DNA from 3 places in the Bradyrhizobium sp. 40 genome. Region 2 is predicted to be linked to each of the others. Evidence: predicted binding sites of a transcription regulator. Region 2 holds the regulator's gene; each other region holds the start of a gene.
The links. Region 2 encodes PhoB, which activates phosphate uptake and scavenging genes when phosphate is short. Its sites were predicted from a motif close to TGTCATNNANCTGTCAT; they were not measured.

Region 1 (7,408 bases), 190 kb from region 2:
CAACGGCAGCAAGCCGCTCGACGACGCTCAGAAGCGGTCAGTGGCGCAATGGGATGGCACGATCACCTCCGGCTGGGCGGGCATGGCCGAGTTGCTGGCTGCGCCGGGCGTAGCGGCGGAGCTGGTGACGGCAGCGACGGACGCGAAGGCCAAGACCGACGGTGCCCTCAAGCAGATCGGCGACCTCACCAAGAATTTCGACGGCAGCGGCAAGCCCGCGATGCCCGCCGCGGAATGGAATACGCTGTGTCAGTCACCCTTCGCGTCCATCGTCGCGGTGGCGAACAAGGCGCTCGACCAGTCGATCGTCCGGGCGGAGACGGTGCAGGCTAGGGCGCTCACCAATCTCGTCGTGCAGTCGCTCGCGTTCCTGCTCGCGCTCGCCGTGACCCTGGCCGGCGTGTACGTGATCCGCAACCGCCTCATGCGCCCGGTGCGTGCCATCCTGGATGCCATCGCCAAGATCAGCGCCCGCGACTACGCGACACCCGTCCCGCAATCCAGGTATCCCGACGAGTTCGGCACCATGGCCGCCGCGCTCGAAAGCTTGCGCGAGAGCGCGGCGACCGCGGAACGCCTGGGCCGGGAACGTGAATCGCAGCAGGCGCTGCAGCTCGCCCGCTCCGGTACCGTCGATGCGGCTTGCCGCAGTTTCGACGACACCGTGCAAGCCGTCATTCACAGCGTTGCGGCGTCGACGAAGGAGCTCGATGCCACCGCGACCGACGTGCGCTCGCTGGTGTCAGAATCGAGCAGCCAGACCGCGGCGGTCTCGTCCTCCGCCGAACAGGCCACCAACAATCTCGAGACCATCGCGGCCGCGACCGAAGAACTCTCCGCGTCCGTCGGCGAGATCTCCGCGCAGGTGCAGGCCAGCGCACGCGAGGCCCGTGAAGCCGTGTCGCAGGCAGCGCAGACCAATGCGACGGTCGAGATCCTCGATCAGACCGCTGGCCGCATCGGCGAAGTCGTGAAGATGATCAACGCCATCGCAGGACAGACCAATCTGCTGGCGTTGAACGCCACCATCGAAGCCGCGCGCGCGGGCGAGGCCGGCCGCGGCTTCGCCGTGGTCGCCGGCGAGGTCAAGAGCCTCGCCTCGCAGACGGCGACGGCGACGGAAGAGATCTCCCGCCAGGTCGCGGAGATCCAGGGCGCGACCGGCCAGGCGGTCACCGCCATCCGCGCGATCGGCGGCGCGATCAGCGGCATCGACGAGAAGATGACGGCGATCGCGGCCGCGGTCGAACAGCAGCGCGCTGCCACCACCGAGATCTCCCGCAACTTCCAGCAGGCCGCGCAGGGAACCCGCGAGGTCACCGACACCATCGGCAGCGTCGCCAGGCTCAACCAAGAGACAGGCAATGCCGGTTCGGTGCTGTCGGTGTCCGTGTCGAAAATGTCCGCCGACGCCGATCGTCTCCGCGTGGCGGTCGAGGGCTTTTTGGGCGCGGTGAGGACCGCATAACTTCGACGATCTTCCGTCCCACCGTCGCGCCAACGGCATTGCCGCCGATGCACGCGGCGGGTACATCTGTGACGCTGCGCGAGCGTCGCGGCAGGTGTAAGAGATATCAGGGATGGAGAGTTCGATGCCGGTCACGCCCCAACACAAGGCCCAGCGCCCCTATCGCGGCGTGTTCCCGGTCGCACCCACCATCTTCGACGAGCGCGGCGAGCTCGACCTCGAGGGACAGCGCCGCTGCATCGATTTCATGATCGACGCAGGCTCGAATGGTCTATGCATTCTCGCCAATTTTTCCGAGCAGTTCGTGCTCACCGATGCCGAGCGCGAGACCGTGATGCATGCGGTACTGGAGCATGTCGCGGGCCGCGTTCCCGTGATCGTCACGACCACGCATTTCAGCTCGGCCGTCTGCGCCGCGCGGAGCCAACAGGCCGAGGCGGCCGGTGCCGCCATGGTCATGGTCATGCCGCCCTATCACGGCGCAACCTTCCGCGTGCCCGAGAAAGGCGTGGTCGAATTCTTCAAGGTGCTGTGGGGCGCAATCAAGATTCCGATCATGATCCAGGACGCGCCTGTCGCCGGCACGCCGCTGTCGGTCGAGCTGCTCGCGCGGCTGGCGCGCGATTTCTCCAACATCCGCTATTTCAAAATCGAGGTGCCCGGCGCGGCTGCAAAGTTGCGCAGCCTGATCGAGGCGGGCGGCAGCGATATCGAGGGTCCCTGGGACGGCGAGGAAGCGATCACGCTGCTCGCCGATCTGGATGCCGGCGCCACCGGCGCGATGACCGGCGGCGGCTATCCCGACGGCATCCGCCAGATCGTCGATCCCTATTTCGCCGGCAAGCGTGAAGAGGCCAAAGCCGCCTACGAACGCTGGCTGCCGCTGATCAACTACGAAAACCGCCAATGCGGCCTGATCGCCTGCAAGGCGATGATGCAGGCCGGCGGCGTAATCAAGTCGGACACGGTGCGGCATCCGCTGCAGCCGTTGCACCCGGCGACGCGGGCCGGGCTGCTGGAGTTGGCCAAGGAGCGCGATGCGCTGGCGTTGCGGTGGGGGAAGTAACTCACTCGTTGCGAGCAGCGAAGCGACGAAGCAATCCAGGCTATTTCCGCGGACGCAGTCTGGATTGCTTCGCTGCGCTCGCAATGACGGAGCTTGAGGGAGCTATCTCGCCAGCACCCACTCGCCCACAATGCGGAACCTTGCCCCCGCATCATCCTGCTTGAACAGCGCAATGCGATCGATCGCCAGCGCATCAAGCCCGAGCGCCGCGAACCGCGCGCGCAGCATCTGCAGAATCGGGCCGCGGCGCTCCGCGTCCAGCCGCCCCGTCAACGTCATGTGGAAGCGGAATTCCTCCATCACGTAGGGGTAGCCCCAGCGGTCGAGATAGTCGCGCTGCCGCTCGCTGAGCTTCTCGGGCTTGCGCCGCGCGCGATCTTCCGCCGTCAGGGCGGTGCGAAAGCCATCGAACGCGCGGACGCAATCGGCGGCGAGCTCTTGGAGCGCAACGACCGGCTCGGCCGGAATGACCGCGATGAAGCCGCTGATGGCATCGACAATCGGGCAGATCACCGGGATCGTCCGCGCCTCGCCGGCGAAGGCCACGCAGGTCGCCAAAAGCTCCGCCTCCGTCCTGCCAGGCGCGAGCGCCATCGGCGCTTTCAGCGTGCCATGAAAACCGTATTTGCGAGGATCGGCGGTGATGTCGCGCCAGTCCGGCGCGAGATGCGATGCGTCGGCGGGAAAGGGCAGCTCGTTGCCGGTATAGACATCGTAACCGAGCAGCTCCGCGCCGAAGCGGGAGAGGGCGCTGTCGCTGCCTGCGGCAAAATAGATCGCGTAGCGGGGGAAACTTGTCATCGTTCGAGCATAGCGGGTTTATGCCGCGACGACAGCTTCGCGCGGGGTAGCTGCCATGCCAAGCAATCGCGCCGCGTCGGTGAAATGCACGAGCTTGCCGCCTGATATGACGGCGATCAGCCGCGGCCGCAGCGCCACGTTGTCATCGACCAGCACAATATCCGCGCGCCGGCCTTCCGCGAGCACGCCGCGATCGGCAAGGCCGGTCGCGCGCGCCGGCGCGGCGGAGACCAGGTTCCAGGCCTCGGTCAGCGGCAGCACACCATCGGCCGCGAGGCGGAACGCAGCGAGCAGCTGCGCGGGATAGTAATAGTCAGAGGCCAGCACGGAGCAGAGCCCCTTGGCGATCATGTCGGATGCTTTGGTCCAGCCCGTATGGCTGCCGCCGCGCACGACGTTCGGCGCGCCGTAAACGATGGCGTCACCGTGGCTTGCCGCCGCCCGCGCCGTCTCCTCGTTGATCGGAAACTCCGCGATCGCCACGCCCATGGCGCGAAAGCCCTCGCGCATCGCCGGTGTCGCATCGTCATGCGAGAGCATCCGCACCCCGGCGGCGCGGGCAGTCGCAGCAAGCCGCGACATGGAAGCCGGGACCTCGCTGGCGCGCGAAAGCACGTGTCGGACCAGCCGATCGAATTCCTCGCTCGACAGGCCGGTGCGCTCCACCATGCGGTTGCGCTTGCGGGGCTTGGCCATGTCCCCAACCGTGCCGTCCATGTGGTCGTTGAAGGCGAAGAGGTCGACGCGGCCATCGCTGAGCCACTGGCTGATCTCGGTTTCGGCGTCGAGATTGTAGGTCTCGTGGCGCAGGTGAAAGCGGGTGTCGGCCGCGAATTGCGGGCGCTGCCGTTCGATCGCCTCCATCAGGCCGCGCGCATTGTCGGCGCTGCGCAGGCCCGGCTCCCACGAACAGGTCGTGGCGTGAAACACCGTGGTGATACCGTTGCCGATCGCTTGGCGGTCGCTATCGGCGAGCGCCACGTCGATCGGAAAATCGACCCCGGCGCGCGGCATCATCTGCCGCTCGAAGGCATCGCCATGCAGATCGACGATGCCAGGCAGGACCAGCAGGTCGCGCGCGTCGATCGCAAGCCGCGCCCGGCCGCGAGAGGCATCGATCTCTGCGATGTCCGTTCCGGACAGGGCAAGCGAAGTTTCGACGAGCTCGGAGCCGATCAGGGTTCGGCCGCCCTCAAGGAAAATGTCTGTCACGCGACTGCGCTTGGTTTGCTGCCAACAGAATTGTTGAGAGAACTTGCTCGTGCTTCGTATGTCGAGAGAAAATCTTCAATCCCGAGCTTGCGGAAATCGGGCAGTGCTGTACGCAATTTGTCGTGATCCCAATCCCACCAGGCGAGGGTGGCGAGCCGTCCGGCAAGCTCTTCCGAGAACCGCCGGCGAACGATGCGCGCCGGATTGCCGGCGACGATGGTGTAGGCCGAAACGTCCTTGGTGACGATGGCGCCGGCCGCGATCACCGCGCCGGTGCCGATGTTGCGGCCCGGCAGCACGATCGCGCCATGGCCGATCCAGACGTCATGCCCGATATGGACGTGATGCTGGCGCCGCCAGTCGAAGAATTCCGTGTCGTCGCTCTCGCCTTCGAAATAGGCGCTCGAACGATAGGTGAAGTGCGCCTGCGTGGCGCGGTGCATCGGGTGGTTGCCCGGATTGATCCGCGTCACCGCCGCGATCGAGCAGAATTTTCCGATGGTGGTGTAGGTGATCTGAGCGTCGTTCACGACATAGGAGTAATCGCCCATCGTCACCTCGTGTAGCATCGTGCGCGCGCCGACCTCGGTATAGGCGCCAAGCCTGGCGTCGTGCAGCTTCGCCGAGGGATCGATGGTCGGCTGGACCGAAAGAGCTTTGGCGGCCATGTTGCATCCGAACGAGAGGGCGGGCGTTTCTCTTCGAGCGGCTTGATGACAATGTCATGACGACGCGATGACAGGGGATGAACAGGGGATGATGTGTGTAGGATCGCCGCACCGCAACGTCCGTGTCACACAAGTGTCAAGCGCCGGCGTTAGCGGTGGGTCCCAGCTACTCTGGAGCCCTGCATGCTGGTGGTTGAAGGTCTAACGTGTCGCTTCGGCGTGAAAGCCGCGGTGGACGACGCCTCGTTTCAAGTCTCTCCCGGCGGCTTCGTCGGCGTGATCGGACGGTCCGGCGCCGGCAAGTCGACCCTGCTGCGGACCATCAACCGTCTCGCGGCCCCTTCGCAGGGCCGCATCCTGTTCGACGGCCTCGACGTCACGGCGCTGCGCGGCAAGGAGCTGCGGCAGTGGCGGGCGCGCTCGGCGATGATCTTTCAGCAGTTCAATCTGGTCGGCCGGCTCGATGTTCTCACCAACGTCCTGATGGGACGGCTTGCGACGATGCCGGCCTGGCGCTCGCTGTCGCAGACCTGGCCCGAGCAGGACAAGGCGCTGGCGATGTCCGCGCTTGAGCAGTTCGACATCGCCCCGCTCGCGGCCCAGCGCGCCGACCAGCTCTCCGGCGGCCAGCAGCAGCGCGTCGCGATCGCCCGCGCGCTGGTGCAGCAGCCCGACATCATCCTCGCCGACGAGCCGATCGCTTCGCTCGATCCGCGCAACACCAAGATCGTCATGGATGCGCTTTTGCGCATCAACAAGCATTTTGGCATCACCGTGCTCTGCAATCTGCATTCGCTCGACCTGGCGCGCAGCTATTGCGACCGCCTGATCGGCATGGCGCAGGGACGCGTGGTGTTCGACGGCGCACCGGCTGAGTTGACCGAGCACGTTGCGCGCGAGCTCTACGATCTCGAAGCCGCCGATGTCATGGGCGGCACGCCCGCACCGGTGCGACAGGGCATTCCGGTGCTTGGAACGGCGGCCGCCGCCTGAGCGGCGCCGCATCAGGACCCACCAGTTTTGCGTCAACCGACCTCAACCAATGAAGAGGCTATCATGATCACTCGCAGATTGATTCTTGCCGGCGCCGCCGCGCTCGCGTTCGCGACCTCGGCTTCCGCCGAGGACTGGAAAGCTAGATATCCCGAACTGACCTTCGCGGTCATTCCGGCGGAAAACGCCTCGGGCGTCACCGAGCGCTGGGCGCCGTTCATGAACTATCTCTCCAAGGAATTGGGCGTGAAAGTCACGCTGCGCATCGCCAACGACTACGCGGCCGTCATCGAAGGTCAGCGTGCCGGCAACATTCATATCGCAAGCTATGGCTCGGCGTCGTTTGCCCGCGCCCGCCTGACCGGCGTCAAGACCGACGCCTTCGCCAACGACATCAACTCCGACGGCTCTACCGGCTACTACTCGGTGTTCTTCGTCAAGGCGAGCAGCCCCTACAAGAGCATCGACCAGCTCAAGGGCAAGAACCTCGGCCTGGTCGACCCGAACTCAACCTCCGGCAACAACGTGCCGCGCTTCGAGCTCGACAAAATGGGCATCGCGGACGCCGACACCTATTTCAGCAAGGTCGTCTTTACCGGCAGCCACGAGAACGCGATCCTGGCACTGGCGCAGGGCACGGTCGACGTCACCGCCAACCAGTGGACCAGCGACGACGATTCGACGCTGGCGCAGATGCTGACCAAGGGCATGCTGAAGAATGCCGATGGCTCGGCGATGAAGAAGGATGATTTCCGCATCATCCACAAGTCGGCGCCGATCATCAACGGCCCCTATGCCTACAATTCTGACCTGCCGGAAGAGGCCAAGGCCGCCATCGCCAAGGCGTTCTTCGACGCGCCGGCCAAGGACAAGGCTGCCTTCGATCGCCTACAGGACGGCCAGAAGAAAGGTTTTCATCCCGCGACCACCAAGGATTGGGATGGCACGATCGAGCTGATCAAGTTCGTCGATGCACTGCGTAAGAAGAAGGCGTCCTGAGTTTCGGGACGATGCCACTGGAGCCGGGTCGATGGACCCGGTTCTTTCTCTTTGATCGACCACCTTTCCTGATCAGATGACCGTCGCGGTTTCGATCCTCCCGGAGCAGCAGCTCGCCGTGCTCAACGCCGCCTATCGCCAGGCGGTCGCGCGCAGGCGAGGGCGCCTCCTGTTCGGAGCCGTGGTGTTCGCCGCTGCGCT
Region 2 (7,408 bases):
ACGGCGCACGACCTTGATCACGCATTCCAGCGCTTCGGCGCCGGAATTGCAGAAGAACACGAACTCCGCGAAACTTTCATTGCACAGGCGCGCGGCGAGCTTTTCGCCGTCCGGGCTCTGGAACAGGTTCGACATGTGCCAGAGCTTCGTGGCCTGCTCCTGCAACGCCGCGACCAGCGCCGGATGGGCATGGCCGAGCGCATTCACCGCAACGCCGGAGGTGAAGTCCAGATAGCGCTCGCCATTGGTCGCGATCAGCCAGCAGCCTTCGCCACGCTCGAAACCGAGGTCGGACCTGGCGAAAACGGGGAGCAAATGCGGCGCTGCGCTGTTAGTCATGACGGTCACTTGAATGTTGCGGACGGTGTGAGCGTGCATTGCGCAACGCACCATCGACCGGCCCGGAAAACGAAACGTGCCGCCTCTTGAGGGCGGCACGCGCGACTATCTTAGGCCTGGTGAAACGGGTGTCAATGCCGCCCGGAAAGCCTCGCGAAACGCTGAATCCGTAGTCTTGCGGTGCCGATTTTGCGGGATTTAGTCACGGAACATGTGGAAGCGAGTCGGCGGACTCTTGCGCGGGAGTCACGCCATATTGTAGCGTTTGGATTGTCAGATACGACATCTCGTGCAGTGGTTCTGATCTTTAAGTCCTTATGTACCGGCGTAAACGTTCGGGCGTTCAAGACGCGCCCGGCGAGCCTTAAGGGATTCTGGCGGCACGGGTTTTTGAAGGCTTAGGCATTCGCTGCGAGGCCCCAGGATGGCTGGCGCGCAGCGAGGGAAAGGGTGCAATGACGGTTTTGACCTGGTCCGATGATCGCGTCGAGCAGCTGAAAAAGCTCTGGGAGGCCGGACTTTCGGCCAGCCAGATCGCGGCGGAGCTCGGCAATGTGACCCGCAATGCCGTGATCGGCAAAGTGCACAGGCTCGGCCTTTCGGGCCGCGCCAAGAGCCCTTCATCGGCAGCGCCGCGCCCGCGCAAGGCGCGCCCCGCGCAGCACATGATGCGGGTGAGCCGCCCGATCTCGCGCGGCAACACCGCGCTGGCGCAGGCCTTCGAGGTCGAGGCTGAGCCGGATCCGGTCACCTATGACAACGTGGTGCCGATGAGCCAGCGGCTGTCGCTGCTGGAATTGAACGAGGCGACCTGCCACTGGCCGGTCGGCGATCCCTCAAGCCCGGACTTCTTCTTCTGCGGTGGACGGGCGCTGTCCGGCCTGCCCTATTGCGCCCAGCACTCGCGCGTCGCGTACCAGCCGGCGTCGGATCGGCGGCGTGCACCGGTGAAGCCGGGGCCGCGGTAATTACGGCAAGTCGTCGCGCGAAGACGGCTCAACGATTTCAGTCTCGTCCCGGCCTAGTGCGCAATTGCGCGCGGGGGGCCGGGACCCATACTCCGAGCGCGCAGTTGCCGTGCGAAAGGGGTCGCTCCGAGTCTTCGCCAAACCACGTTCGGTGGTTATGGGTCCCGGATCAGCGCTCGCTTGTCCGGGACGACGTCGAAGAATTCGGGACAGCTTGCCAACAAACAAGGCTGCAACCCTATACCTGCTCCGCCTTGGCAAACCGATCATCCAGCGCGTAACCGGCGCCGCGGACGGTGCGGATCGGGTCCTGCTCGCGGCCGAGATTGAGCAGCTTGCGCAGGCGGCCGATATGCACGTCGACGGTACGCTCGTCGATATAGATGTCGCGGCCCCAGACGCTGTCGAGCAGTTGCTCGCGCGAGAACACCCGTCCCGGATGCTCCAGGAAGAACTCCAGCAGGCGATATTCGGTCGGACCGAGATCGATCGGCCGGCCCGAGCGCGCCACGCGGCGCTTGTCGCGGTCGAGCTCGATGTCGCCAAAAGCAAGGACGGTGGCGAGCCGCTCCGGGCTTGCGCGCCGCAGCAGGCCTTTCACGCGCGCCAGCAGCTCCGGCACCGAGAATGGCTTGACGATGTAATCGTCGGCGCCGGTCGCAAGACCCCGCACCCGCTCGCTCTCCTCGCCGCGCGCGGTGAGCATGATGATCGGGAGCTGCTTGGTCTCGGGACGGGTGCGAAGCCGCCGGCACAACTCGATGCCTGACAGGCCCGGCAGCATCCAGTCGAGCACGATCAGATCGGGGATGTGCTCCTTGAGGCGGGTGTCGGCGTCGTCGCCGCGCATCACCGTCTCGACGTCATAGCCGTCGCCTTCGAGGTTGTAGCGGAGAAGCTCGGTCAGGGCTTCCTCGTCCTCAACCACCATAATGCGTGCGCCCATCGGGTCGTCGCTCCCTTAAGTCTTCAGGTGTTCGGTACCGTGTTGGCGAAGGTCGTCATGTCGCCCTTCGGCCGCTTGTCGGTGATCGCCTGGCCCTCAATCATGTAGAACACGGTCTCGGCGATGTTGGTGGCGTGGTCGCCGATCCGCTCGATATTCTTGGCGCAGAACATCAGGTGAATACAGAACGAGATGTTGCGCGGATCCTCCATCATGTAGGTGAGGAGCTCGCGGAACAGCGAGGTGCAGATGGCGTCGACTTCCTCGTCACCCTTCCACACCGCCATCGCCGCCGGCAAATCATGCGCGGCATAAGCGTCCAGCACCGACTTGACTTGCTGCTGCACGAGGTCGGTCATGTGCTCGAGGCCGCGGAACAGCTTGAGCGGATGGAAGTCCGTCTCCAGCGCCGCAACGCGCTTGCCCATGTTCTTGGCGAGGTCGCCGATGCGCTCGAGATCGGTCGCGACGCGCATGGCGCCGACGATCTCGCGCAGATCGACCGCCATTGGCTGGCGCCGGGCGATGGTGAGCACCGCGCGTTCCTCGATGCGCTTCTGCAGCGCGTCGAGTTCAGTGTCGATGGCGACGACGCGCTGGCCGAGCGGGACGTCGCGGCGGATCAATGCGTCGACGGACTCGACGATCATGCGCTCGGCGATGCCACCCATCTCGGCGACCAGGCGCGTGAGTTCCTGGAGGTCGGTGTCGAAGGCCTTTGCGGTATGTTCAGAACCCATGTCGCGTCTCCTAGCCGAACCGGCCGGTGATGTAATCCTGCGTGCGCCGGTCGGACGGCGACGTGAAGATCTTGCTGGTGTCGTCGAACTCGATCAACTCGCCGAGATACATGAAGGCGGTCTTGTCGGAGACGCGCGCCGCCTGCTGCATGTTGTGGGTGACGATCGCGATCGTGTAATCCTCGGACAGCTCCTGGATCAGCTCCTCGACCTTGGCGGTCGAGATCGGGTCGAGCGCCGAACAGGGTTCGTCGAACAGGATCACCTCGGGCCGCACCGCGACGGTGCGGGCGATGCAGAGGCGCTGCTGCTGGCCGCCGGAGAGCGACAGGCCGGAGGCGTTGAGCTTGTCCTTGACCTCGTTCCACAGCGCGCCGCCGCGCAGCGCCTTCTCGACGCGGCCGTCCATTTCGGACTTCGAGATCTTCTCATAAAGACGGATGCCGAACGCGATGTTCTCGTAGATCGTCATCGGGAACGGCGTCGGTTTCTGGAACACCATGCCGACGCGGGCGCGCAGCAGATTGAGGTCCAGCTTGCCGTCGAGGATGTTGGTCTGGTCGAGCATGAGCTGACCGGTGGCGCGCTGACCGGGATAGAGGTCGTACATCCGGTTGAAGATGCGCAGCAGGGTCGACTTGCCGCAGCCTGACGGACCGATGAACGCCGTGACACGGTTGGCGCCGAGCGTCAGGTTGATGTTCTTCAGCGCATGGTGCTCGCCGTAATAGAAGTTCAGGTTGCGCACGGTCACCTTGGGGGGCGCCTCCGGCAGCACTGCCGCGTGCGGCAGTCCACCTGACGCGCTCATCGATACGGAAAGATCACTCATTTTGCGGTCCTCTCGGCGCCAAGGATGCGCGCGAAAATATTAAGGGCAAGAACGGTCAGGGTGATGAGCAGCGCGCCGCTCCAGGCCAGCTGCTTCCAATAGGCATAGGGGCTCTGCACGAAGTTGTTGATGGTCACCGGCAGGTTCGCCATCGTTTTGTTTAGGCCGAGGCTGAAGAACTGGTTGGACAGCGCGGTGAACAGCAGCGGCGCGGTTTCACCGGCGACGCGGGCGGTCGCGAGCAGCACGCCGGTGATGAGGCCCGAACGGGCAGCGCGATAAGCGATCCGCTTGATCACCAGCGAGCGCGGCAGGCCGAGCGCCGAGGCCGCCTCGCGCAACGCGTTCGGCACCAGCAGCAGCATGTCCTCGGTCGTGCGCAGCACCACCGGGATCACGATGACCGCGAGCGCGAGCGAGCCTGCGATCGCCGAGAAGCCGCGCATCGGCACCACCACCGCGCCGTAGATGAACAGGCCGATGATGATCGAGGGTGCCGAGAGCAGGATGTCGTTGATGAAGCGGATCACCGAGGTCAGCCGGTCATTGCGGCCGTATTCGGCGAGATAGGTGCCGACGAACATGCCGAGCGGCGCGCCGATGCCGACGCCGATCACGGTCATGATCAGCGAGCCGACGATGGCGTTGAGCAGGCCGCCCTCGTTCGATCCCGGTGGCGGCGTGTTCTCGGTGAACAGCTGGACATTGAGTCCCGCCAGGCCATTGTAGAGCAGCGTGATCAGGATCAACGCGAGCCAGGTGACACCGAAGGCGGTTGCGGCGATGCAGAGCCCGCGGACGACGATGTCCTTGCGGCGGCGGCGTGAGTAGATCGGATTCATGGCGTCAGTTCCCCGCCTTCTTTTCCAGCCGCATCAGCATCAGCCGCGCCGCCGCGAGCACGAAGAAGGTCAGCACGAACAGCAGGAGGCCGAGCAGGATCAGGCCGGACTGGTGCAGGCCGTCGCTTTCGGCGAACTCGGATGCGATCGCCGCCGAGATCGTGGTGCCCGGCGCGAAGATCGACGACGAGATCCTGAACGAGTTGCCGATAATGAAGGTTACCGCCATGGTCTCGCCGAGCGCGCGGCCCAGCGCCAGCATGACGCCGCCGATGACGCCGACGCGGGTGTAGGGGATCACCACGCTGCGGACGACTTCCCAGGTGGTGCAGCCGACGCCGTAGGCGGCTTCCTTCAGGACCGGCGGCACCGTCTTGAACACGTCGACCGAAATCGAGGTGATGAAGGGCAGCACCATGATGGCGAGGATCAGCGCGGCATTGAACAGGCTGAGATAGGACGGGGGACCTGCGAAGATCGCGCCCAGCACGGGCACGCCATCGAAGATCTTGATCATGAAGGGCTGGAACGTGTTGGCGAGGAACGGGCCGAGCACGAAGAAGCCCCACATGCCGTAGATGATCGAGGGGATGCCGGCGAGCAGCTCGATCGCCATGCCGATCGGGCGGCGCAGCCATTCAGGGCAGAGCTCGGTGAGGAAGATCGCAATGCCGAGACCCACGGGAATGGCGATCAGCATCGCGATGAAGGAGGTCACGAGCGTGCCGTACATCGGCCCGAGCGCGCCGAGCACCGGCGGATCGGCGGACGGCGCCCAGCGCTGCGTCCACAGGAACGAGACCCCGAATTCCTTCATCGCCGGGAAGGCGCCGACGATCAGCGAAATGATGATGCCGCCGAGGATCAGAAGCACCGAGATCGCGGAGAGCCGCGTGATCCAGTAGAAGGTGACGTCGCCGAGCTTGAACGCGCTCAAGGCCTTGGCGCGATCATACGGTCCGGCATCGTCGATTACATCGCTCTGAACGGCCATCTCTGCCACGCCGATCCCCTGTACCAAATAGTATACGTTTTTTTTGTTGGTCCGCGCCCCGGATGCGGCGCAGCGCATCCGGGGCACGAGCGTCGCGAGCCTAGCTCTTGATGTCGGCAGCCCAGGTCTTCTCGATCAGCTGAACGATCGGGTCCGGCATCGGGATGTAGTCGAGCTCTTCAGCCGCCTTGCCGCCGCTCTTGAAGGCCCAGCGGAAGAACTTGATGGCTTCCTGCGAGGCCGCCTTGTCGGTGGCGTCCTTGTGCATGAGGATGAAGGTCGCCGCCGTGATCGGCCAGGACTTCTCGCCGGGCTGGTCGGTCAGGATGACGTAGTAGCCGGGAGCCTTGGCCCAGTCGGCGTTGGCGGCGGCCGCCTGGAACGCTTCGACGGTCGGCTGCACCGGCTTGCCGGCCTTGTTGACGAGACCGGTGTAGGTCAGCTTGTTCTGCTTGGCATAGGCGTACTCGACATAGCCGATCGAGTTCTTGGTCTGGCTGATGTTGCCGGACACGCCTTCGTTGCCCTTGGCGCCGACGCCAACCGGCCACTCGACGGCGGTACCCTCACCGACCTTGCTCTTCCAGTCCGCGCTGGCCTTGGCGAGGTAGTTGGTGAAGTTGAAGGTGGTGCCCGAACCGTCCGAACGGCGGACCACGGTGATGGCCTCCGAGGGCAGCTTCACGTTCGGGTTCAGCTTCTTGATCGCGGCGTCGTCCCATTTGGTGATCTTGCCGAGATAGATGCTGGCCAGCGTCTCGCCGTCGAACACCATCTCACCGGGCTTCACGCCCTCGATGTTGACCACGGGAACGATGGCACCCATCACCATCGGCCACTGGACGAGGCCGTCCTTCTCGAGCTGCTCGGCCTTGAGCGGCGCGTCGCTGGCACCGAAGGTAACGGTCTTGGCCTGGATCTGCTTGATGCCGCCGCCGGAGCCGATCGACTGGTAGTTCAGACCGTTGCCGGTCTCCTTCTTGTAGGCATCGGCCCATTTGGAATAGATCGGGAACGGGAACGTCGCACCGGCGCCGGTGATGTCGGCAGCAAAGGCCGCCGTCGTCGATGCGGCGACCATGCCAGCAGCGACGAGTGTTTTGAGGAAATTCATGCTGGTCTCCATACAGGGGAGCGAAGCGCCATCCGCGCCCGATCGCGCTCCCCGTGCCGCCCCTTTAGGAGCGGACAGCTGAGCTTTTACGAAGGTTTGGTGACAGTCGGATGACAGTGTTAAGCAACTGAAATCGCCGGAATTTAGCTCAGAGCCGCAGGCTTGCCCTGGGGGAAACAGGCAGCGAAAGTGGCGCCCTGCTTGGGCACGCTTTCGATCAAAAGCCGGCCGCGATGGCGGTTAAGAATATGTTTCACCAGCGATAATCCGAGGCCGGTGCCGCCCTGCGAGCGGCTGTCGCCGACATCGACCCGGTAGAACCGCTCCGTCAGCCGCGGCAAATGTTCTGGCGCGATGCCGGGGCCGAAATCCCGGACCAAGACCCGGATTTCCTGAGTTCCATCAGGGGCGGAACTGGACGTCAGCGACACGATGACACGACCGCCCGAGGCGCCGTATTTGAGCGCGTTCTCGATCAAATTCTCGAACAGGCGGAGCAGCTCCTCACGGTCGCCCGCGATCAGCACCGGGGTCTCAGGCAGCTGGGTCTCGACCTCGACCTGGCGTTCCCGGGCCAGCGGCTCGAGCCCGTCGGCGACCTGCAAGATGATCGGCAGCAGGTCGACCAGGGTG
Region 3 (7,408 bases), 200 kb from region 2:
GGTGTGGATCAACGTGGTCGGGCTCGGCCCGTTTGCCGGCGTGCTCGCCATTGCCGTGTCCGATTTCGGCGCCTTTGGAAAGCTGTTCTCGGAGGCGATCGAGGGCGCGGACCAGAAGCAGGTCGAGGGCATCCGCGCCTCCGGCGGCAGTGCGCTGCACGAGATCCGCTTCGGTCTGCTGCCGCAGGTCCTGCCCGTGATCGCCGGCCAGGTGCTCTATTTCATCGAGTCGAACACGCGTTCGGCTACCATCATCGGCATCGTCGGTGCCGGCGGTATCGGCCTCCAGCTCGCCGAGCAGATCCGCGTGCTGGAATGGCAGAAGGTGTCGTTCCTGATCCTGATGATCCTGGTCGCGGTCGCCGCGATCGATTTCGTCTCGGGAAAACTGCGCTTCGCGATTATTGGGCGAAGGGCGGTGGCCTGATCACCGATTTCGTAGGGTGGGTAAAGCGCCGCGTGCGCACCAGTTCAATCGCAGCACTGGATGGATGGTGGGCACGGCGCAAGTGCGCCTTTGCCCACCCTACGACTCCACCAGAAATTCCACCCGCTCCGCCGCAAAGCGCGAATGCTTGGTGACCAGCGGCTTGCCGTCGGGATCGTGATCGGTGGCGTCGACCACCAGGATCGGCCGTCCCAGCGCCAGATCGAGCCGTGCGGCGTCGGTTGCGTCAACGATGCCGGCGGTGATCCGGGTCGCGCCGCGGCGATAGTCGCGGACGCCGTAATGCTCGAGCAGTTTCGTCATCGAGCGGGTCGCGGCAAAGACGTCGCCCGCACCCGGAAACAGCTGCGCCGACAGCCACGTCGTGGAGACGCAGATCGGCGTGCGGTCGGCGAGGCGCATCGCCTCGATCCGCACCAGCGGTGCACCGGTCTTGAGGCCGAGCTCCCGCGCGAGTTCGCGGGTCGCGACATCATCGGACGCCTCGATCAACCGGCCATGCGGTTCGCGGCCGTCCGCGCCGACGATCTCGGAGAAACGGGTCCGCGAGCGCAGCGGATAGGCGAGCTTCTGCGCCTCGACGTAGGTTCCGCTGCCGCGTTCGGCCCGCACGATGCCGCGCTCCGCAAGCGCGGCCAGCGCGCGCCGCACGGTGTGGCGGTTGACGCGATAGGTTTCGGCGATCTCCACCTCGCCTGGCAGCTTGTCGCCGGCCGCAAAGCGGCCGTCGGCGATGCCGCGCTCGATGCCGTCGGCAACGAGGCGCCACAATGCGACGCCGGAGGAAGCTGTGTCCTGCATGCTCATGTGGCCGGGAAGCTACTCCAGAAATCACGCCCTTGTCACCAAACAGTCATGGCGCTCCGCTATCAAGTTGTCTAGTATTATAGACAACTTGGATTCGGCAAGTTCTGCAGAAAAGTCGGTGGATGTGGTGACCCAGCACAACAATCAGCAAGCCCAGCGCAAGGCCGCAATGGCCGTGCTGGCGCACGCGGAGGCGGGCGAGATCGCCGCTCGCCTAGGCGCTCTCGCTTTGCCAGCGCATCAGGATCTGCGCGCGCCGGAAAACGGCCTCGTCATGCTGCGGGGCCGGGTCGGCGGCGACGGCGCGCCGTTCAACCTTGGCGAAGCCACGGTGTCGCGCGCCGCGGTGCGGCTTGCGAGCGGCGAGGTCGGTTTCGGTTACACGCTCGGTCGCGACGGCGAGAAGGCGCGGCTGATCGCGCTGTGCGATGCGCTGGTGCAGTCCAGCGATTTCGGCGCCGCGGTGGAGCGGGATATTATCGCGCCGTTGCGTGAGCAGCTGATGGCCAAGCGCAAACAGGTGGCGGCCGAGACCGCCGCGACGAAGGTTGATTTCTACACCATGGTGCGCGGCGAGGGGTGAGATCATGACCACGATTGCGGAACTGCCGCCGGGGTTCGCCGACAAGGTGCTGTCGGCGCAATCGACCTTTCGCTCGGTCATGGACGCGATGGCGCGGCCGGGATCGGTCCAGCGCATCGTGCCGACGTCAGGAGCACCTCACGTGATGATGCGCGGCACCGCCGCGATCGCACTGACGCTGTTCGATCACGACACGCCGCTCTGGCTCGATGCGCGCATGTCTGAGAGTTCCGACCTCGTGAAATGGCTGAAATTCCACACCGGCGCGCCGGTGGTGCAGGATTCTTCGATCGCCAGCTTCGCGCTGATCAGCGATGGTGGGGCGCTGCCTTCGCTCGAGCGCTTCGCGCTCGGCACCAGCGAATATCCGGATCGCTCGACCACATTGATCGTCCAGGTCGATAGCCTTGACGCCGGACGCAGCTTCGAGCTGCGCGGCCCCGGCATCGACGGTGTCGCCACGCTCAAGGCCTCGATCAAGCCGTTCGACCTGTTCGAGCGACTTCGTATTAACGAGGCGCTGTTTCCGCGCGGCGTCGATGTGGTGCTGGTGGCCGATGACGCCGTGGTTGCGATCCCGCGCACCACGCGTGTCGTGAGCAAGGGAAGCTAAGCATGTATGTCGCAGTCAAAGGCGGCGAACGCGCCATCGAGAACGCCCATCGCCTGCTCGCCAGTGCGCGACGCGGCGATCAAAGCGTGCCGGAAATCACGCTCGACCAGATCTCGGAGCAACTCGGCCTCGCCGTGGACCGCGTCATGAGCGAAGGCTCGCTCTATGACCGCGAGCTCGCGGCACTCGCCATCAAGCAGGCGCGCGGCGATCTGATCGAGGCGATCTTCCTGGTCCGTGCCTTCCGCGCCACGCTGCCGCGCTTCGGCGCCAGCGAGCCGGTCGAGACCGGCGCGATGCGGGTGCAGCGGCGGGTGTCCTCGACCTTCAAGGACATTCCCGGCGGCCAGATTCTCGGGCCGACCTTCGACTACACCCATCGCCTGCTCGATCCCTCGCTCGCCGAAGGCTTTGTGCCGGAAGCGCCAGCGACGGCCGAAGCATCGACAGTGCCCACGCCGCGGGTGACGGATATCCTCGGCCGCGACGGCCTGATCGAGCCCTCGCCGCAAGCGGAAGAGGGCGCCAGCGTCGGCGACCTCACCCGCGAGCCGCTGAACTTTCCGGCGGATCGTGACCTGCGCCTGCAAAATCTCGCGCGTGGCGACGAAGGGTTCTTGCTGGCGATGGGCTATTCCACCCAGCGCGGCTACGGCCGCAACCATCCCTTCGCCGGCGAGATTCGCTTCGGCGAGGTCGATGTCGAATTTTCGGCGGAAGACGTCGGCTTCGCCGTGCCGCTCGGATCGATCGAGCTCACCGAGTGTCAGATGGTCAACCAGTTCAAGGGCTCCGCGACCGAAGCGCCGTGCTTCACGCGTGGCTATGGCCTCGCTTTTGGCCAGAGCGAGCGCAAGACCATGTCGATGGCGCTGGTCGACCGCGCGTTGCGCGCGCGCGAGCTGGGCGAAGAGGCGCTCGCCCCTGCGCAAGATGAAGAATTCGTGATGTCGCATTCGGACAACGTCCAGGCGACCGGCTTCGTCGAGCATCTCAAGCTGCCGCACTATGTCGACTTCCAGTCCGAGCTCGGCCTGTTGCGCAAGCTGCGCAAGGAATTCACTGAAGCCAATGCGCCTGATGCCATGAAGGAGGCCGCGGAATGAACGCGCCCGCCTACAATTTCGCCTATCTCGACGAACAGACCAAACGGATGATCCGCCGCGCAATCCTCAAGGCGATCGCGATCCCCGGCTATCAGGTGCCGTTCGCCAGCCGTGAAATGCCGATGCCCTATGGCTGGGGCACCGGCGGCGTACAGGTCACCGCGGCGATCCTCGGGCCCGAGGACGTGCTGAAGGTGATCGATCAGGGCTCCGACGACACCACCAACGCGATCTCGATCCGGAAGTTCTTTGCCAAGACCGCCGGCGTCGCCACGACCACGGCGACGGAAGATGCGACCGTGATCCAGACCCGCCACCGCATTCCGGAGAGATCGCTGCACGAGAATCAGGTGCTGGTCTATCAGGTGCCGATCCCGGAGCCGCTGCGCTTCCTCGAGCCGCGCGAGACCGAGACGCGGCGCATGCACGCGCTCGCCGAATATGGCCTGATGCATGTCAAGCTCTATGAGGACATCGCCCGCTTCGGCCACATCGCGACGGCTTATGCCTATCCGGTGAAAGTCAACGCGCGCTATGTGATGGACCCGTCGCCGACGCCGAAATTCGACAATCCCAAGATGGACAATTGCCCGGCGCTGCAATTGTTCGGCGCCGGCCGCGAGAAGCGCATCTATGCGATCCCGCCCTATACGCAAGTCGTGTCGCTCGACTTCGAGGACCATCCCTTCGAGCCGTATCGCTTCAACGCGCCTTGCGCGCTGTGCGCCGCGGAAAATTCCTATCTCGACGAGATCGTCACCGACGACAAGGGCGGTCGCATGTTCGTCTGCTCCGATACCGATTATTGCGAGGGCCGCCAGGCCGCCGGCCATCACGGCAGCCTCAGCGCCGCGCCGTACAAGGACAAGGCGCAGGAGGCATCCAATGGCTGATCAACACATGCTCGAGAACGACGAGCCGCTGCTGGTCGCAAAATCCCTCAGCAAGTCCTATGGCCGTATCGCGGCGTGCCGCGACGTGTCTTTTGCGCTCTATCCCGGCGAGGTGCTGGCGATCGTCGGCGAATCCGGCTCGGGCAAATCGACGCTGCTCCAGCTGCTGTCGGGTCAGCTCGCGGCTAGCGGCGGCCATGTGTCCTATCGGATGCGCGACGGCGTCGCCCGCGATCTCGCCACGCTGGGCGAGGCCGAGCGGCGCTTCCTGTTCCGCACCGACTGGGGTTTCGTTCATCAGGATCCCGCGCAGGGCTTGCGCATGGCGGTCTCGGCCGGCGCCAATGTCGGCGAACGGTTGATGGCGGTGGGCTGGAATCATTACGGCCGCATTCGCGATACCGCGTCGGACTGGCTGACCCGCGTCGAGATCGACATCGCACGCATCGACGATGCGCCGCGGACCTATTCCGGCGGCATGCGCCAGCGTCTCCAGATCGCCCGCAACCTCGTCACCGAGCCGCGGCTGGTGTTCATGGACGAGCCGACCGGCGGACTTGATGTTTCGGTGCAGGCGCGCCTGCTCGATCTCGTGCGCAGCCTGGTCGCCGAGCTGCACCTCGCGGTCATCATCGTCACCCATGATCTCGCGGTCGCGCGCCTGCTGTCGCACCGTGTGATGGTGATGAAGGGCGGCCGCGTGATCGAGACCGGCCTCACCGACCAGGTGCTCGACGATCCCCGCGAGCCCTATACCCAGCTGCTCGTCTCCTCGATTCTGCCGCCATGAGGCTTCAACGCCATGAGCCTTGCAAGAAGAGTTTTCCAATGACCGCCATGATCGACATCGCCGACGCCAACAAGACTTTTACGATGCACCTGCAGGGCGGCATCGAATTGCCTGTCGTCAGCGGCGTGACCTTCCACGTCGACCCCGGCGAATGCGTCGTGCTGTCTGGGCCATCAGGCGCCGGAAAATCGTCGATCCTGAAGATGATCTTCGGCAATTATCGCTGCGACTCCGGCCGCATCGGCATCCGCCATCGTGGCGAGGTGATCGATCTCGCCACCGCCGAGCCACGGCAGGTCCTCAACGTCCGCCGCGCGACCATCGGCTATGTCAGCCAGTTCCTGCGCGCGGTGCCGCGCGTCGCGACCGTCGACGTGGTCGCCGAGCCGCTGATCGTCAACGGCCTGGCGCGCGCGGACGCACAAGCCCGTGCTGGCGAATTGTTGCATCGTCTCAACATCCCCGAGCGGCTCTGGCAGCTGCCGCCCGCGACCTTCTCCGGCGGCGAGCAGCAGCGCGTCAACATCGCGCGCGGCTTCATCTCGGATCTGCCGATCCTGCTGCTCGACGAGCCGACCGCCTCGCTCGACGCCGCCAACCGCGCCGTCGTGGTCGGGCTGGTCGCCGAAAAGAAGCGCCAGGGCGTCGCCATGGTCGCCATTGTCCATGACGACGAAATCCGTCATCTGATTGCCGACCGCATCGTCGACGTCACCAGCTTCGCCGCCGCGGCCTGAAGGAAATGGACATGAACGCCAAGAAGGACATCGTGATCGCCAACGCCAGGATCGTGCTGGCGGAACGGGTGATCGAGCAGGGCTGGGTTGCCCTCGCCGATGGACGCATTGCCGAGATCGGCGAGGGCAGGGCGCCCACGGGGGCAGAGGATGCCGGCGGCGATCTGATCATGCCGGGATTGATCGAGCTCCACACCGACCACCTCGAGGCGCACTACGTGCCGCGGCCAAAAGTATTCTGGAATCCGGTCGCCGCCGTCGTCTCCTATGACGGCCAGCTCGCGACATCAGGCATCACCACGGTGTTCGATTCGCTCCGGGTCTGGCGCGAGGACGGCGCCGAAGAAGTCGACGGACGCGCCGGCACGCTCGCCGCCGCGATCACGACCGCGCGCGATGCCGACCTGCTGCGCGCCGATCACTTCCTGCATCTGCGCTGTGAAATCCCGATGCCGAGCGTCGTCGAGGAGGCCAAGGAGCTGATCGACCGTCCTGACGTGCGGCTCATGTCGCTGATGGACCACACCCCCGGCCAGCGCCAGTTCCGCGACGAAGGCAAGCTGCGCGACTATTACCGCGGCAAGGGCGGCGGCAAGACCGACGCCCAACTCGACGAATTGTTCGCGAAGCGTTTCGAGTATCAGAAGGCCTATGCCGCGACCAACATGCGCGAGATCGTGGCGCTGGCACATAAGTACAAGATCCCGCTGGCGAGCCATGACGATACCACCGAGGAGAACGTCGTGGACGCCGTGCGTGATGGGGTTTCGGTCGCGGAATTCCCGACCACGCTGGAGGCCGCGCGCGGCCTGCACGAGGCCGGCATCGACATCCTGATGGGCGCGCCGAACGTCGTGCGCGGCGGCTCGCATTCCGGCAACATCGCCGCGGTCGATCTCGCCCGCGAGGGCCTGCTCGACATCCTGTCGTCGGACTACATTCCCTCGAGCCTTCTGATGGCCGCGCTGCATTTGCCCGAGCATGTGCCCGCCATCAGTCTTGCGGCGGCGATCCGCACGGTGACGAAGGCGCCCGCGGAGGCCGTCGGCCTGTCCGACCGCGGTGAAATTGCCGTCGGCAAGCGTGCCGATCTGATCCGCGTGCATGTTGCCGGCAGCGTCCCCGCGGTCCGCAGCGTCTGGCGCGAAGGGAGCCGCGTGGCATGAGCGAGACCGTCACCATGGCGGCAGCGCAGACGGGCGCGATCGGGCCCGGGCGGCTCGTGCTCGTGGTCGGTCCCAGCGGTGCCGGAAAGGACACGCTGCTGCGGCTGGCGCGGGCGGCGTGCATCGAGGACCACGACATCGTCTTTCCGCGCCGCGTCGTGACCCGCGAGTCCTCGGCCGACGAAGACAATGTCGCGGTGAGCTCTGACGAATTCCGTCGCGCGCGCGAGCATGGCGAATTCGCCGTGCATTGGGAGGCGCATGG

Region 1: a site for PhoB is predicted at 5,261-5,277, ahead of phnC (phosphonate ABC transporter ATP-binding protein). Genes of this name have one in related genera too.
Region 3: a site for PhoB is predicted at 1,289-1,305, ahead of phnF (phosphonate metabolism transcriptional regulator PhnF). Genes of this name have one in related genera too.

Annotation. Positions count from the first base shown of each region.
Region 1 covers NZ_CP064688.1:6,783,835-6,791,242, reverse strand. The annotation lists gene IVB40_RS32575 (methyl-accepting chemotaxis protein) at 1-1,468, shown strand, start outside; gene IVB40_RS32570 (dihydrodipicolinate synthase family protein) at 1,593-2,534, shown strand; gene IVB40_RS32565 (DUF1045 domain-containing protein) at 2,637-3,335, opposite strand; gene IVB40_RS32560 (alpha-D-ribose 1-methylphosphonate 5-triphosphate diphosphatase) at 3,354-4,547, opposite strand; gene IVB40_RS32555 (chloramphenicol acetyltransferase) at 4,544-5,215, opposite strand; gene phnC (phosphonate ABC transporter ATP-binding protein) at 5,399-6,208, shown strand; gene phnD (phosphonate ABC transporter substrate-binding protein) at 6,272-7,207, shown strand; gene phnE (phosphonate ABC transporter, permease protein PhnE) at 7,284-7,408, shown strand, end outside.
Region 2 covers NZ_CP064688.1:6,974,910-6,982,317, forward strand. The annotation lists gene IVB40_RS33450 (aspartate aminotransferase family protein) at 1-339, opposite strand, end outside; gene IVB40_RS33455 (GcrA family cell cycle regulator) at 795-1,307, shown strand; gene phoB (phosphate regulon transcriptional regulator PhoB) at 1,546-2,253, opposite strand; gene phoU (phosphate signaling complex protein PhoU) at 2,277-2,993, opposite strand; gene pstB (phosphate ABC transporter ATP-binding protein PstB) at 3,004-3,825, opposite strand; gene pstA (phosphate ABC transporter permease PstA) at 3,822-4,667, opposite strand; gene pstC (phosphate ABC transporter permease subunit PstC) at 4,672-5,661, opposite strand; gene pstS (phosphate ABC transporter substrate-binding protein PstS) at 5,762-6,775, opposite strand; gene IVB40_RS33490 (ATP-binding protein) at 6,919-7,408, opposite strand, start outside.
Region 3 covers NZ_CP064688.1:6,775,249-6,782,656, reverse strand. The annotation lists gene phnE (phosphonate ABC transporter, permease protein PhnE) at 1-427, shown strand, start outside; gene phnF (phosphonate metabolism transcriptional regulator PhnF) at 527-1,255, opposite strand; gene phnG (phosphonate C-P lyase system protein PhnG) at 1,374-1,838, shown strand; gene phnH (phosphonate C-P lyase system protein PhnH) at 1,843-2,451, shown strand; gene IVB40_RS32515 (carbon-phosphorus lyase complex subunit PhnI) at 2,454-3,557, shown strand; gene IVB40_RS32510 (alpha-D-ribose 1-methylphosphonate 5-phosphate C-P-lyase PhnJ) at 3,554-4,450, shown strand; gene phnK (phosphonate C-P lyase system protein PhnK) at 4,443-5,240, shown strand; gene phnL (phosphonate C-P lyase system protein PhnL) at 5,279-5,977, shown strand; gene IVB40_RS32495 (alpha-D-ribose 1-methylphosphonate 5-triphosphate diphosphatase) at 5,989-7,143, shown strand; gene phnN (phosphonate metabolism protein/1,5-bisphosphokinase (PRPP-forming) PhnN) at 7,140-7,408, shown strand, end outside.